Regions from separate parts of the Brevibacillus halotolerans genome, predicted to be linked through region 2. Evidence: riboswitches for the same ligand, from Rfam matches in the RefSeq annotation. Region 2 holds a riboswitch; the other holds the start of a gene.
What was found. Region 2 has a riboswitch for S-adenosylmethionine ahead of O0550_RS03395 (ABC transporter permease). Riboswitches for the same ligand answer to the same signal wherever they lie in the genome.
Positions count from the first base shown of each region.

Region 1: linked by a shared signal. The riboswitch ahead of O0550_RS11040 (homocysteine synthase) and the one ahead of O0550_RS03395 (ABC transporter permease) in region 2 are both predicted to bind S-adenosylmethionine.

Region 1 covers NZ_JAPTNK010000006.1:273,227-281,150, reverse strand. The annotation lists gene O0550_RS11060 (SulP family inorganic anion transporter) at 1-1,689, opposite strand, end outside; gene O0550_RS11055 (ArsR/SmtB family transcription factor) at 1,862-2,188, opposite strand; gene O0550_RS11050 (VOC family protein) at 2,813-3,172, shown strand; gene O0550_RS11045 (hypothetical protein) at 3,511-3,852, shown strand; gene O0550_RS11040 (homocysteine synthase) at 3,952-5,250, opposite strand; SAM riboswitch class I at 5,389-5,496, opposite strand; gene O0550_RS11035 (NCS2 family permease) at 5,974-7,263, shown strand; gene O0550_RS11030 (amino acid deaminase/aldolase) at 7,373-7,924, shown strand, end outside.
Region 2 covers NZ_JAPTNK010000002.1:108,672-116,595, reverse strand. The annotation lists gene O0550_RS03415 (peptide ABC transporter substrate-binding protein) at 1-1,062, opposite strand, end outside; gene O0550_RS03410 (ABC transporter ATP-binding protein) at 1,093-2,085, opposite strand; gene O0550_RS03405 (ABC transporter ATP-binding protein) at 2,088-3,101, opposite strand; gene O0550_RS03400 (ABC transporter permease) at 3,117-4,070, opposite strand; gene O0550_RS03395 (ABC transporter permease) at 4,074-5,000, opposite strand; SAM riboswitch class I at 5,187-5,288, opposite strand; gene O0550_RS03390 (MFS transporter) at 5,455-6,945, opposite strand; gene O0550_RS03385 (mandelate racemase/muconate lactonizing enzyme family protein) at 6,989-7,924, opposite strand, start outside.

The DNA.
Region 1 (7,924 bases), on a different contig from region 2:
GCATTCACGGAAGCTAAAATGCTTACATCCTAAGCATTTTTGATAATCTAATTGAGTTAAAGCGTACTCAATAGCTTCACCTGTATGCGCAAAAAAGTGCTCCTCCCCAATTTTATCTGCCAGACCTGTTTTTGTTATCACTTCTTTAGGCTGAGTCTGAATGCCTGATATGAGAACTTTTCCACCGTTTCTTGTAAAATCGTTCACTACATTTGCAAGGTTAGACTCACCAGTGGTGTCCATAAAAGGAACCTTCGCCATCTTCAGGAGTAGTATTTTAGGGCGATAATGAATGGTTTGCATAATTGATGATTCAAACATAGCAGCCGCACCAAAGAATAACGCTCCTTCAATGGTAAAAATAGCTATTTGAGGACAATCGTGTCCTTCCTTTACCATATGAGGAGACATTTTTTCGTGTTTTACTGTCGGATCAGGCAGTACCTTTGCAACGGTTAAAATGTCCCTCATTCGCTTCACAAACAGGATAATTGCCAAGATTAAACCTGCTTCGACCGCCGTTACTAAATCGGTTAATACAGTTAGGAAGAAAGTGATTACTAAGACAAGCGAATCACTTGTTTTGGTTTTTACGATATGAACAAATGCCTTGCGTTCACTCATATTCCAGGCCACAACCATTAAGATAGGGGCCATACTGGCTAAAGGAATGGAAGAGGCCCACGGAGCAAACAGTATTAATACGATTAACACAACCAGACTATGAATCATTCCTGAAATCGGACTCTTGGCACCACTTTTTATGTTGGTAGCTGTACGAGCAATGGCTCCAGTCGCAGGGATTCCACCAAACAAGGGGGTAATCATATTTGCAATTCCTTGCCCAATTAGCTCACGATTGCTTTTATGACGGGTTCCAGTCATACCATCAGCCACTACCGCAGATAACAGAGATTCAATTCCTCCGAGTAAGGCAATCACAAAGGCAGGCTTAAGCAACTGAACAATTCGATCCAAGGTGATATCAGGTATATGAAAGTGGGGAAGAGTGCTGGGAATTTCCCCATATGTCGAACCTATAGTTGCTACTTTTCCTTCAAAAAACCATGCTGCCAGCAAACTGGACAAGATAAGTCCGATGAGAGACCCAGGTATTTTGGGAAACAGCTTGGGTGTAATCAAAAGAATAGCGAAACAAATAAGTGCGGTTACAATGCTGTATGGATTGATCGTGGACAGATGGATTCCAAGCTCCCGCATATTCGAAAGAAAGTCTTGATGCCTTTGGACTCCTGTTAACCCCAAAAAGTTTGCAATTTGACCAGTAAAAATAATGACAGCTATGCCAGACGTAAATCCAATGGTAACTGGACGCGGAATGAATGCAATAAGTGCACCTAGCCTCAAGATTCCCATCAGAACGAGCATTACTCCAGCTAATAAGCCTGCAATTAGTAGATTCTCATACCCGTACTGCATGACAATCGCAAATAAGATGGGAATAAAAGCCCCAGTAGGTCCCCCAATTTGAAATTTGGACCCACCAAAGAAAGAAATAAGAAAACCAGCAATAATCGTTGTGTAAATTCCATATTGAGGGCTAACGCCAGCAGCAATAGCAAAAGCCATTCCTAAAGGAATGGCAATGACACCTACAATTAACCCTGATATGAGATCATGTCGAAAATAAGTACTGTTGTAGTGCTCGAATCTTCCCGACAATTTCATTTTTAACCCTTCTTTTTTTATATATTTGATTATTTGAATATAAGGGGAATATACACCCGCTGATCCGTTTTTGTCAATGTAGGAAAGAGCTGATACATATGGTAAAAATTTGGGTTACAAACAAAAAAACAAGAAAATCCTGTTCCAGTGAGATTCTCTTGCTTTTTTATGTCTATTCATCCCGCATGTTTTGAAGTAAAGAAATGGCATCTACTAAATGATTGTCAAAAATCTGCTTGGAAACCTTAAGTAAATCTTTAATAAGGGGATCTCGCAGTGAGTAGATCACAGAGGTGCCTTCTTTAGTTCCACTTACCACATTTTTATTTCTAAGGACAGCTAATTGTTGGGACACAGCAGAACCTTCCGTTCCTAAAATAGCCTGTAGTTCATTAACGTTTTTATCACCTTCACATAAAACCTCTAGGATTCGAATACGCAAGGGATGGGCCAGGGCTTTAAAAAATTCTGCTTTAAATTGTTGAATTTCTCGGTTCATATATCTAAACTCCTTACAAACAATTTTAATGATAGGAATATAAGAATAAGATAACACAGATAGTCAGTAAGTTGTAAAAGAGTACATTGCTACTAGTAATATTTTTTGATTCATTCTAATCATCTATGCTGTAGATACCGATTTTAATAGTAACAGGAGGGTGATTTTCTTACCATTTTATTTTATTCATATTATGATCATATATATAAAATTTTGCAAACTGTTCAATTTGTGTACACATTTTTTCCGTATAGGCAAATTTTGCTAGATTTTTTTCAAAATATGGGTTATGATCTTAATAGAAAGTGACTTTCTATTTTTACCCAAGGGGGAGATATTATGAGCATCGCAATCGCTGTATTACAATTCCTTGGCGCAGTAATCCCTTTAGTAATTGATCTTCTAAAGGCGATCGCTTAGGGCTAATCATTTTCAAATTGTTTTAATGTCCTTATTTTTAACATTTTTTCCAAAAGGCCAGCTCATAGGTAGCTGGCCTTTTGGCATTTTTGAACTAGTAGACTAATTTGGTAGTGGCTCTGTTATCAACTCAATTGTTTTTTAAACAGTGTCAGGAAATGTCACTATTAGAGGCTAGAATGGAGGGAGAAAAGGGGGAGAATGATGTTTAAACAATTACATTGCCTTGCCATTTATACGAAAGACTTGGAATCAGCTATTCTTTTCTATGAGAAAATGGGGTTAGTAAAAAAGTGGGAGGCTGAACAAATTCCGGGTAAACCATGGAAACTAGTAGGTATGGGGTTTGGAGAAGGCCATGCAGAGTTAGTTTTGAAAAATAATCCTGAATTACATTTCATAGAGCCAGAGATTTTTGTAGAAGATGTCACTGCATTCTATGAACAGTGGAAAGACGATCCTTCCATTCAGTGGATTCGTCCGCCATTTTCCAATTCATTAGGTGGTCATGTAGCTATTATGGAGGCGCCGGATGGCAATGTATTTGTATTAATCGGGAAGTAGGCTGATAAATATGATACAATGGGTGGAATGTAACTTTTATTGATCATAAAAACATGGGGGGAGAGAGTGATTGAACTTTATTGGAAAACACTCGCTAAATCTATTGCTACTGATTGTCGGGCCTACATTTTTCCTGAATCTATTTATTAAGGAAGGCACTGCAAAAAATATCATTAGTGTCGTTAGTTTCCTTCTAGTGTTGCTTGTCGTTATTTGTGGAAGAAGATATCAAAAGGAGAATTCAGAATAACGAGAAAGATGTATAAATCCCTTCTTTCTCGGTTCTTATGTGTGACCTTTCTACATACATTGTTGTCAGAACGAAAGGAGAGGGGCACATGGAAGCTACAATTGCTCGGTATTTTGCGATCAAACAACAGCAAAAAGAGTTAGAAGAGGAGCTGGCAGAGCTACGCCGGATTCTGTTGGCTGTTTATCCAGAACCGTGTGAAATTGAGATAGGAGACTACCGTTTGAAAATTAGTCAACAAGAGAAGAAAGAGTTTAATAATGAACACCTACTTAAAGCCGTAGAAGATCCGCAAATATGGAGGCTGATGTCCAAGGTGGATGTGGCAAAAATAAACAGCCTACTTAAGCTAGGTGTCATAAAAGAAGAAACACTCGCAGATACGTACACAGTGAAACAGACCTCATATGTTCAAGTATCGAAAAAGTAAGCGATGAGCCAAAAGTCAAATTTACATCTTACATATAGAAAAAGGCGTGCGACTGGCAACAGTGAAGCACGCCTTTTTACATCCTACACGATTATCAGCTTACACTTGTACAGCTTCCACAGCTTTTTGAATAGCCTGCTCTACATCCTGCAAAATATCTTCAATTGCCTCTGTACCTACGGAAAGACGAATCATCCCAGGGGTCACCCCGGCCTTAGCTTGTTCTTCTGGGGTAAGTTGGAGATGAGTAGTACTAGCTGGATGAATGATCAATGATTTGGAGTCTCCTACATTAGCCAAATGCGAGAACAATTGAACAGATTCAATTACTTTTTTGCCAGCTTCTACTCCACCTTTGATTCCAAAAGTCAACAAAGCCCCCTGACCATCTGGTAAATAGCGTTGACTAAGTTCGTAGGTAGGTGAGCTAGCAAGCCCTGGGTAGCTCACCCACTCTACATCGTTGTGTTGTTCTAAATATTGAGCGACAGCAAGTGCATTTTGACTATGCCGTTCCATCCGCAGGTGGAGAGTCTCTAGGCCTTGTAAGAATAAAAAGGAGTTAAAAGGAGATAAGGTAGCTCCTACATCTCGCTGTAGCTGCACACGAGCTTTTACGATATAAGCAGCATTGCCAACCGCCTCTGTATATACAATTCCATTGTAGGTAGGGTCTGGAGTGGAGAGCCCAGGAAACTTGCCGTTACTCCAATCGAAATGACCGGAGTCTACAATAATTCCCCCGATAGATGTGCCGTGACCGCCAATAAATTTAGTAGCAGAATGGATAACGATATCTGCCCCGTGTTCAATCGGTCGGCACAAAATAGGGGAGGCAAAGGTATTATCCACAAGGAGCGGTAATCCATATTCATGAGCTATGGTAGCAATAGCGTTTAGATCGGCAACCTGCATTTGGGGATTTCCGATCGTTTCGCAGAAAATCGCCTTGGTTTTGTCTGTAATCTTTGAACGGAAATTGTCTGGGTTGGATTGGTCAACAAAATGAACGGTAATTCCAAGCTTTGCAAAGGTATGGGCAAATAAATTGTAGGTTCCCCCATATAAACTGCTAGAGGAGATGATTTCATCACCGGCTTGTGCAATATTTAATAAGGCAAATGTAATGGCGGCTTGACCAGATGCAGTTGCAAGTGCCCCAATACCGCCTTCTAGTAGGGCGACACGCTTCTCAAATACATCCTGGGTTGGATTCATGATGCGGGTATAAATGTTCCCAGGCTCCTGTAACGCGAATAGATTGGCTGCATGGCTGGTGTCACGAAACTCATAGGAGGATGTTTGATAGATAGGGACGGCAAGAGCGCCGGTAGTTGGGTCTGCCTCCTGACCTCCGTGAAGAGCTAGTGTTTCTCTTTTCCAATTGAGGTTTGACATAAAAAACCACTCCTTTTCCATGTAAAGTAAGGTGATTCTCTTGGTTTCAATGGTGGCGCAGTAGAGAGGGAAGACCGGCTTCTCATAGCAAAAAGCCCTCCTCTGAGTAGAGGAAGGCTGCGTTACTAATTTCGCATACATTCATCTCTCAGAACCTTGCGGATTCTGCAGGATTTAGCACCAAGAACACTATGTTCCGGTTGCCGGGCTTCGTCGGGCCAGTCCCTCCACCACTCTTGATGAAAATAAAAGTTTGTTTTATTGTAAGGAGCTTGGAATGATAAGTCAATAATATTTTGTGCATTCTGAAAAAACAGCGGAATCAAATTCAGTTTCCGTTTATAATAACTATTGAAATCATCTTGTTTTAACTTGATTAAACTTCTAAAAATTTAGCTACATATCGACAGCAAAACGGATTTATTTACAGGATACATGAAGTGAATAATCGTGAATAAAAATACAAATAAGTATAATTATACATAATAAGCTGCATAACTTGTATAGAAGCTTGCTTTCTGGAGGGTAAAATAGAAGTAGCTGGAAACATGAAAACCTACATACAAGCATCACTGCCTTTTTTATGTGCACATTTTTACATTTTCCTATTTACTCTTTTTCGTTCTTTTTGCTACTATAGGGAAAGGTGTCTTGCCCCAATTTTTGGGGTGAATTGGCACGGGTGGGCCGAGGGGTTGTTTTGCTTAAAGAAGGGAACCGATATTGTACTCATTTTTTCGTAAAAGATTTGATGTAAAAGGTCATCAAACAACGGTTCGCAACGAAATTTTGGCTGGTTTAACCACGTTTTTCACCGCTGTCTACATCATTGCCGTGAATTCAATGATCTTATCGGATGCAGGTATACCATTGGAAGCAGGTATTGTTGCCACGATCGTTATCTCCTTCATAGGATGCTTGATCATGGGTTTTTGGGCGAATGCTCCTGTAGCACTTGTTCCTGGTATGGGCATTAATGCGTTTTTCTCCTATACGATTGTTAAATCTATGGGATTGTCATGGGAGAGCGCTTTGGCAGTTGTATTCATGTCAGGTGTTTTATTTATCGTGATTGCTTTTACACCGGTTGCCAAAATCTTAGCGAAAAGCATTCCACTGTCTCTAAAAGAAGGAATGACGGTTGGAATTGGATTGTTTCTTACCTTTATTGGTTTGCAAAAAGGCGGCTTAATCGTACCTAACCCATCTACATTTATTGCTTTAGGCGATCTGGGCGATACGAAGGTAGTATTGGGATTGGTCAGCTTGGTAATTGCCGTCGTGCTATTTTTACGCAATGTAAAAGGTAGCTTTTTAATCAGTATTATTGTAAATACGCTGATTGCTATTGCCCTTGGTACGGTAGGTGGTACAAGTCAGGGAAGTGATTTCTCGTTCTCGACATACCTCACTGTCTTTGGAGCATTTTCGTTTGACGGCATAGTTACTACTGGATTTTGGCTGGCTGTGTTTCCGCTAACCATGGTGATTGTTTTTGAAAATATGGGGCTTTTGCACAGCATGGTTCCAGAAAGTAAATTTGCTCGTACTTTTCAAGCAAACTCCATTTCAGCTATGCTTTCTGGATTGTTTGGTACGAGTCCAACTGTGTCTTCAGCGGAAAGTTCTGCAGGAATTGCCGCTGGCGGGAAAACAGGGATTACAGCAATTACGGTAGGAATTCTGTTCTTGATCTCAATCTTTTGCATTCCTGTCATTCGTTACGTGCCGGATACAGCGATTGCTCCTATCTTAATTCTAGTTGGTAGCCTAATGATGCAAAGTGTCAATCAGATCAAGTTCTCCGACATGTCAGAAGGCTTGCCAGCGTTCTTGATCATTGTGCTGATTCCCTTTACAGCGAGTATTGCAGATGGAATTGCTTTCGGATTTATGGCGTATCCAATTGTTAAACTGGCAATGGGCAGACGTAAAGAAATTCCCTTGCCGCTTTTAATCATTTCGTTTATGTTTTTCCTATATTTTGTGTTGCTAGCATTGAAGCTTCATTAAGGTAAAAGGCAGCCATTTTCTCTTTTGAGAGGATGGCTGCTTTTTTGCATACGGGCATGAAAAGTATGAATGAAGGAATGCAGAATGGATATGGAACGGCTAGTCACTGTTGCTAGATGGAGCAAGCATTTTTCTTTTTTTACTAGTTTTAGACGCTTGCGTGACTGAATATACTGAAGAGAAATACATTCCAATCTATGAAACAGTAAAGAAGGTGAGATTTCTGTACGAGACGACGAGCAGATATCGCTATTACAGAGAAGCTTTGGCGAACCTATCTATGCCGTTTGCCTATATTGACCTTGATTTGTTAGATCAGAATATGGCTGAAATTGTAGCTAGGAGCAATGGTAAACGTATACGAATTGCCAGTAAGTCAATTCGTTCTATTCCTATGCTCCGATATATTTTAGATTATGATCCTTTGATCCAGGGCATCATGTGTTTTACAGCATCAGAAGCATTGTTTTTGTGGGAGAACGGATTTCATAATCTGCTACTTGGTTACCCTGTGGTGGACAGATCTTCGCTACTTACGATAGCACGAGCTGTACAGCAGGGCGCACAAATTACATTAATGGTCGATTCATTGGAGCATATTAACTTGGCGGAGGAGGTGGCCAAACAAGTAAGTACGCCCTTGTTGCTTTGTGTGGAGATG
Region 2 (7,924 bases):
TTTACGGAAATCAGAACCAGCCGTTTTAACACCCTGTGGCACATAAGCGAATGCTGGTGTTTCACCTGCCTTAGTCACATTCTTCGTCAATTGATCACGATCGACAGCTAAGGCAAAGGCGCGACGGATTTTAGCATTTGTAAATGGTTCCTGCGTCACATTAAAAGTATACAGATAAGTCCCAAATTTAGGTAGACTTACATATTCCGCATTGTTCTTTTCTTGTTCGATAGCATCGATTGGCAACGTATCAATGATATCTAGCTCACCTGTCTTGTACATTTGGTAATAAGTAGTTGCATCTGGCACCATTTTGAAATGTAGTGTATCCATGCTGATATTCGATTTGTTCCAGTAGGTTTCACTCTTTGTTAGCGTTAATTGACTGTCATGTTCCCAGCTAGCTAATTGATAAGCTCCATTAGATACGAGGGTATTTGCTTCTGCTACCCAATTTTTATTTCCTTCCACAACCTTTTGATTTACAGGGAAGTAAACATTATTCATCATTACTTTTGGGAAATAGGAAGTAGGTGCATTCAGCTCCACTACCAATGTTTTGTCATCTGTTGCCTTTACTTTCACATCTTCTAGCTTCCCTTCCCCTTTATTATAGGCCTCTGCACCTTTTATATAATACAGATAAAATGCATTAGTAGCCCCCGTCTCTTTATGTAAGACACGCTTCCAGGAGTATTCAAAGTCCTTGGCTGTCAGAGCATCACCATTAGACCATTTCGCATCGTTACGAATCGTGAAGGTATAGGTTTTTCCGTCTGGAGAAATCTCTACTTTTTTAGCAGCTCCCTCTACCACATTACCTTCCTTATCAAAGGCATATAGCCCCTCATATAGATGATCAATAATCCAAAAGGATTTCGTATCCGTCGCAATGGCAGGGTCAAGTGAATATGGTTCACCTGCTAAATTTGCTGTCAATTCCTGTTTAACACTAGCTCCTGCTTCAGGCGTACCTGCTGTACCTGTTTGATTTCCACAAGCAGTCAGAGTTGGTACTAGGAATAATAGAATGGCCAACGCTGGCGATAAAAGTTTTTTCACTGATGGTTCCTCCTCGTTATCTCTCTTTTCTTACTGGTGCAAGTGGCAAGCCGTCCAATGATCCAGCTTCACCTCCCTCCACTCTGGTTTAGTTTCTCGACAGATCGGCATTGCAACGGGACATCTGGTGGAAAACGGGCATCCGGCTGGTGGTTGCAATGGACTTGGTAGCTCACCTGTTAACACGATACGTTCTTTCTTAGCCTTTTTTGCTGTAGATGATACTGGGATCGCCGACAACAAGGCTTGTGTGTATGGATGAAGCGGCTCCTGAAATAATGTCTCACTGTCGGCAACCTCCATCATCTGACCCAAATACATGACGCCGATCCGATCGCTGATATGCTTCACCATCGCCAAATCATGTGCGATGAATAAATAGGTTAGTCCTCGTTCCTGCTGTAAATCCTCTAATAAATTGACAATCTGTGCCTGAATCGAGACATCTAAAGCGGAAATAGGCTCGTCTGCCACAATAAAGGTAGGCTCTACTGCTAAGGCTCGGGCTATCCCGATTCGCTGTCTCTGTCCTCCGCTAAACTCATGAGGATATCGTTTTGCATGTTCTGGTCGCAAACCTACTTTTTCTAAAAGCTCATAGATACGCTCTGTACGTTTAGCCCCTTTCGCAATGCCATAAGCATCCAGCCCCTCTCCGATAATGTCACCTACTCGCATACGCGGATTTAAGGAGGAGTATGGGTCTTGGAAAATCATTTGCATATTCCGATTGAATTCACGCTTTTCCTGCCGACTATAGGTTGTGATGTCTTTCCCTGCAAAGTGAATTTGTCCATCTGTAGGCTGGTACAATCCGACCGCTGTGCGTCCCAGCGTTGATTTCCCGCTTCCGCTTTCGCCCACCAGTCCAAAGGTTTCGCCTGCTTTAATAGACAGCGTAATGTCATCGACCGATTTCACTGTTTGCTCAGAGCCTAAGGAAAAGTATTTTTTTACATTGCGTAATTCCAACAGAGTTTCAGATTGTTCCTTATCTTCTGTAACTTCTAGGCTTCGCACCATTCTTACTCCCTCCCTGCTACTCTACATTCTTGTTGGCGTGGAGCCCTTGGGTCATGCAGCCAGCAGTTCGCCTGATGTGTAGCTGAAAATGTGGTCGGCTGCGGGAGATGATCCAGGCAAATTTCCATCGCATGTGGACAGCGAGGAGCGAATGGACATCCTTTTGGCGGAGCAAATAAATCTGGTGGTGCTCCATCAATCGGGACTAATCGATGCTTCCCGGCTTGTTCTAGCTTAGGCACCGAGTCTAATAGCCCTTTTGTATACGGGTGTCCCGGCGATTCAAATAATTCATCGACTGTCCCTGTTTCTACGATTTTGCCAGCATACATCACTACTACCCGCTGTGCCACTTCTGCAACGACTCCTAAATCATGCGTGATCATAATGATCGAGGTACTGGTTGTTTGTTGTAATTGAAGCAGCAGGTCAAGGATTTGCGCTTGAATGGTCACGTCCAATGCGGTTGTTGGCTCATCAGCGATCAATAGCTGTGGATTACAGGCAATCGCAATCGCAATTACGACCCGCTGGCGCATTCCTCCCGAGAATTCATGCGGATATTGATGATAGCGGTTCTCTGCTTCTGGGATGCCTACTTGCCGCAACAGATCAATCGTTTTTTGCTGTGCCGCCTGTTGGGAGAGCCCTTGGTGTTTTCGTAAGCCCTCCGCAATTTGCTTGCCGATTTTCATCGTGGGATTTAGTGATGTCATTGGGTCTTGAAACACCATTCCTATTTTAGAACCCCTAATCTCCTGCAATTCCTTTTTAGACAAACCTGTCATTTCCTGTCCAGCAAAGCGAATAGAGCCTTCCGTCCTAACACCGCTTCCTGCCTTAACCATCCCCATGATTGCCTGCGCTGTAACTGATTTGCCACAGCCGCTCTCACCGACGATGGCTACCACCTCTCCTTTGTCCACATAAAACGAAATCCCACGAACCGCCTTAACCTCACCGCCATATGTCGTAAACCCAACTTCCAGCTCATCTATCTCTAGCAAATGTCCCATGATTATCCCTCCCTTCTACTTTTTATTTTTAGGATCAAGTGCATCCTGTAAGCCATCTCCGAAAGCATTAAAGGCAAACATCGTTAGTGAAATAGATAAGCCCGGGAAAAACAGTCTCCACCACTGGCCATTTAAAATCACGCCTATACCATCATTAGCCATCGTTCCCCAGCTAGCACTCGGTGCTTGTACCCCTAAACCTAGAAAGCTTAAAAAGGATTCAGCAAAGATCGCCTGAGGTATCGTAAAAGTCAGATTCACGATGATAATTCCTAAGGCATTTGGCAACAGATGCTTCCAAATAATTTTGGCGTGTGAGGTTCCTAGCTTTTCGGCCGCTAGTACAAACTCTTGTTGTTTTAACTGCAAGACCTGACCACGTACCAAACGAGCCATGCCAACCCAGCCTGTAACAGAAAGGGCGATAATGATAGTGGACAGTCCAGGCTCTAGCACCACCATCAATAAAATCACAACCAGTAAATAAGGAATGCCATATAAAACCTCGACAATACGCATCAGGATGCTGTCAATACGATCCCCTACCCTACCGCGTCCTGCCATATAACCCGAGACTCCACCGACAGCTACGCCAATCAATAAGTCGATGGTTGCTGCAATACAGCCGATAAAAAGAGAAATCTGTCCACCTGCCCAGGTTCGCGCCCACATATCTCGTCCTAAATCATCTGTCCCAAACCAATGAGTACTGGAAGGCTTGAGATTTCCAAGCATCAAATCTTGTTTTTCTGGACTGAAGGCTACTAGATGTGGACCGATCAGCGAAAGCATGACCACAAGGATTAATAAACTGAAACCAAGCATCGCCAGCTTGTTTTGTATGATTTTTCGCAGTATTTCTTTGCCATAGCTTAGGCTAGGACGATCTATCTGATGCTTCTCAAAAACTCGTTTATCCACAGGTCGAAAAAGATGATCTTGTTCAGAATGCAGTGAAGATTGCGCCATCTGTTAGTCCCCCTTGCTCGTTAGCTTAATTCTTGGGTCCACCAGTCGGTATGATACATCGATCAAAAACAACGACAAGATCAGGACCGTGCTATAAAAAACCGTTGTTCCCATCACAACTGGATAATCACGATTAAAGATGCCATCTACGAAATACTTGCCAATGCCTGGAATGGCAAAGATTTTTTCAACTACAAACGTGCCCGTAATCAGCGCTGCAAACAACGGACCGATAAAGGTTAACACTGGTATCAAGGCGTTACGAATGCCATGCTTTACCACGATTGCAAATGTAGGTAAGCCTTTTGCCTCTGCCGTCTTCATGTAATTCTGACTAAAAACCTCAAGCATGCTAGCCCGAACAAAGCGGGCGATAATAGCCATAGGACCGACCGCTAATGTAACAGACGGCAGGATTGAATGTTTCCATGATCCCCAGGAGGCAGCCGGCAAAAGCTTCCACTCAACCGCAACTAATTTGATTAGCAGTGGAGCCAGAATGAAGCTTGGGACAGAAATCCCTATGATCGCAATAAACATCGAAACGTAATCCAACCATTTATGATGATAAAGGGCTGCGATAATTCCTAAGGAAATACCAAGAAATAAAGCTAAACATAGCGCTTGTAGACCTAGTGTTGCCGATACAGGAAATCCAGAAGCAATCAATGTATTTACATCACGTGATTTTGATTGTATGGAAGGTCCTAAATCCAACTGGGCCAAATCCTTTAGATATAACAAATATTGTTGTGCCATTGGTTTATCCAGATTATATTTTTCCCGCATATTTTGGACGACATCAGCCGGCAGCATTTGCGAATCAGTAGCAAATGGATCACCCGGTATAAGATGCATAATGACAAAGGTTAGTGTCACAATAATCCATAATGTTATGAGCATGGTACATATTCTTTTTAACAGATACATACGTAAGTTCCCCCACTTTTCTCTAATACCTTATTTTTATATCGGAATACTTGGTTATATGCTTGCAAGGATACATTTTTTCCTCTTTGACCGCCCTTTGTGATTCATTTGTCTGTGAAAAAAAACCTATGCAAAAAAGCCCTTCTCTCTAAGAAGAAGGGCTTCATGTCTATGTATCTGCCATTCTTCTTATCTCTCAGAAATACTTCTGCTGGATTTAGCACCTTTTGAATGAATCAAGGTTGCCGGGTTTCATAGGGCCAGTCCCTCCACCGCTCTTGATAAGAAGTTGTTATAAAATTATCGGATTCAATTTATACATTATCATATCATCGTTACTTGAAATGTCAATAGAACCACCCTTGTTTTTACTTTTGTTTATTTTTGTTAGCAGTCATTTTTTTATAGAAATAGTAGAATACAAAAAAACCTCCAAAACCTGGAGGCTAAGCATCTATTTCGTTTTGTCTTTTTCTTTTTTGGTAAGTAGCTTTTCAAACAAATCTCCTAGGTCGAAACCCAGTTCCTTTTTCAATTGCTCCTGTTTTTGCTGATCTTTTGTTTCCTCTCGCATTTCTAATAACAAAGTCATCTCATCCAAAGCCTTCTGATCCAAAAGATTCTTTTCCTTGGTAGAGGAATCGGCTTCACTTTTAGTACCGGCTGATCTTGACGAATCCATTGAATTCCCGTCTGCTGAAGATTCCTTTTTAACAGTTCCCTCCTGCGAAGCTCCTTGAGAATTGCTGCCCTTTTGCGGCGTTATAGTAAAAAATGCAATTATAGCAAATAGTAACGTGACAGAAGCAATCGAATAAAACATAACTTTCGTCGAAAATCCCAATAACCACGTAAAAATCGGAGGCCCCAACGCTACTCCTATAAACCGGACACCATTATACAAAGACGTAATCATACCACGCTCTGTCTTTGTAACCGCTCCAATGATCATAGAATTGAGGCAGGGCAGAATCATGCCGGTTCCTACGCTACCAAATACAAGAATTCCTATTAAGAAGTACACGTTAGAAACAAAGCTTGCCCCAGCATAAGAAATGGTAAGTAAGAGCATCCCTGCAATAATAAAGTAGCGCATTACCGTTAGTCTCTTTTTAATAATAGCCCCTGTTATAAATGCCATAATGCTCAGAGCCAGCAGGGGAATAGCTAAAAAGGCACCTTTTAGAATACCATCAATCTGATAGGTCTCCTCCAATAAATCCGATAGATAAAAAAGGACACCAAATAGCGTAGACAAGCATATGCTACCAATAAAAAAGGCTGGAATGAGCCATTTTCCATTTTGTTTAAATATCTGGCCAATCGAGCCAAGGTACTCTTTAACTGATTTGGGTTGCTTGTTTTGCTTCTTTTCCTTTACCAATAGCAAAAAAATAGTTAGAACTACTGCACATATGACCGGAAAAGCCAAAAAGACTGCGTACCATGTCCATAAGGCGAACAGAGCCCCTAAAATCGGGCTTAACACTTTACCCAACCCGTTAGAGGTTTCCAATAGTCCAAGCGCTTTACTTTCGGAGGCACCATCAAATAAGTCTCCTACTAAAGCCATAGCTATGGGTGATGTTCCCGCTGCACCTATTCCCTGTAACACCCTTCCACAAATAATTAACCAATAGGGATTGGTTAACCATAGGGACGCTAAGCCTGCAAGCAATCCGCCTGCGCCATATAACGTTAAAGCGATCGTTATGACCACTTTGCGATTAAATCGGTCAGATAGATAGCCAGCCAATGGAATAATGATTCCGGCCGCAATAGAAAAAGCAGTAATTAAAAAACTGGTTTGAAAAGAAGTTAGGTGCAATTCCGATTTCATTGTTGGCAATATGGGAATTAACATTGAATTTCCAAGTACCATAACTAATGGAACACCTGTTAATCCTATGAGGTTTTTCTTGTTATTTTGTGCTTGAGCCATCATACGTCCTCTTTTCTTAAACGATCAACGTAATCATGAAATGTACTTAGGCCTGATATATACTACCATCCCAGCTATAGTGTGCTAGGATGTCGGTATCGATCTCTATACCAAGTCCCACTCCTTTTGGCAGCGTAACCATCCCTTGGTGCGGAGAGAGAGGAATTAGTTTGGCAAAGGGATTTTCCATTATATCCCATTCAACTGGTTCGATTTCATCTCCTGTCATCTTGCTCCATGCAGGCAGACAGGCTTGGGCAAACAATGCATACAGCCTTGTTAAAGCACCATCAAATACATGCGGGGACACACGATAGCCAAAACTACGCACAGTTGATAGCGTATGTCGATACCCATCGATTCCGTCCTCATGCATCGGGTCAGGCTGAGCAATATCAATCGCTCCAAGCTGGCATAGATTGTGAAAATCCCTTACATGCAAGAGATTTTCTCCACCTGCTAATGGAATGGAAAGCTTAGATCGCAATAAAACATAATCATGCAAGCGATCCATCGGCATGGGCTCCTCTAGCCACAACAGATTCCTCCATTCTGAAAAAAGCTGCTGCCATGCTCCCACACTAGCCACATCATAGCTCTGATTTGCATCCAAGGCAAAAGACATTTGAGAATCAAGCTTAGCCATTAAGAGCTTCACGTGAGCTTGGTCCTCTTTTATTGTCCTCCCGCCAATTTTAATTTTGGCCATTCGAAAACCATCAAGTAAAGCCTGTTCTACTTGTTTACAAGATTGCTGCTCCCAGTAAGGTGTATCCCGATACGATTGCAATGAAGCATAGACAGGTATGGTGTCCCGCCACATTCCTCCGTATAAATCGCATATGGGGAGCCCCCCACTTTTACTCAAAATTTCCATTAAGGCCATGCTAACGGCAGTAGCGGCTCGTTGATGCCACTTTTTCACAACAGTGACCAGCTTGTTTCTCTTTGTTGCCTGCTTGCCAATTAAATAGGGAATAAT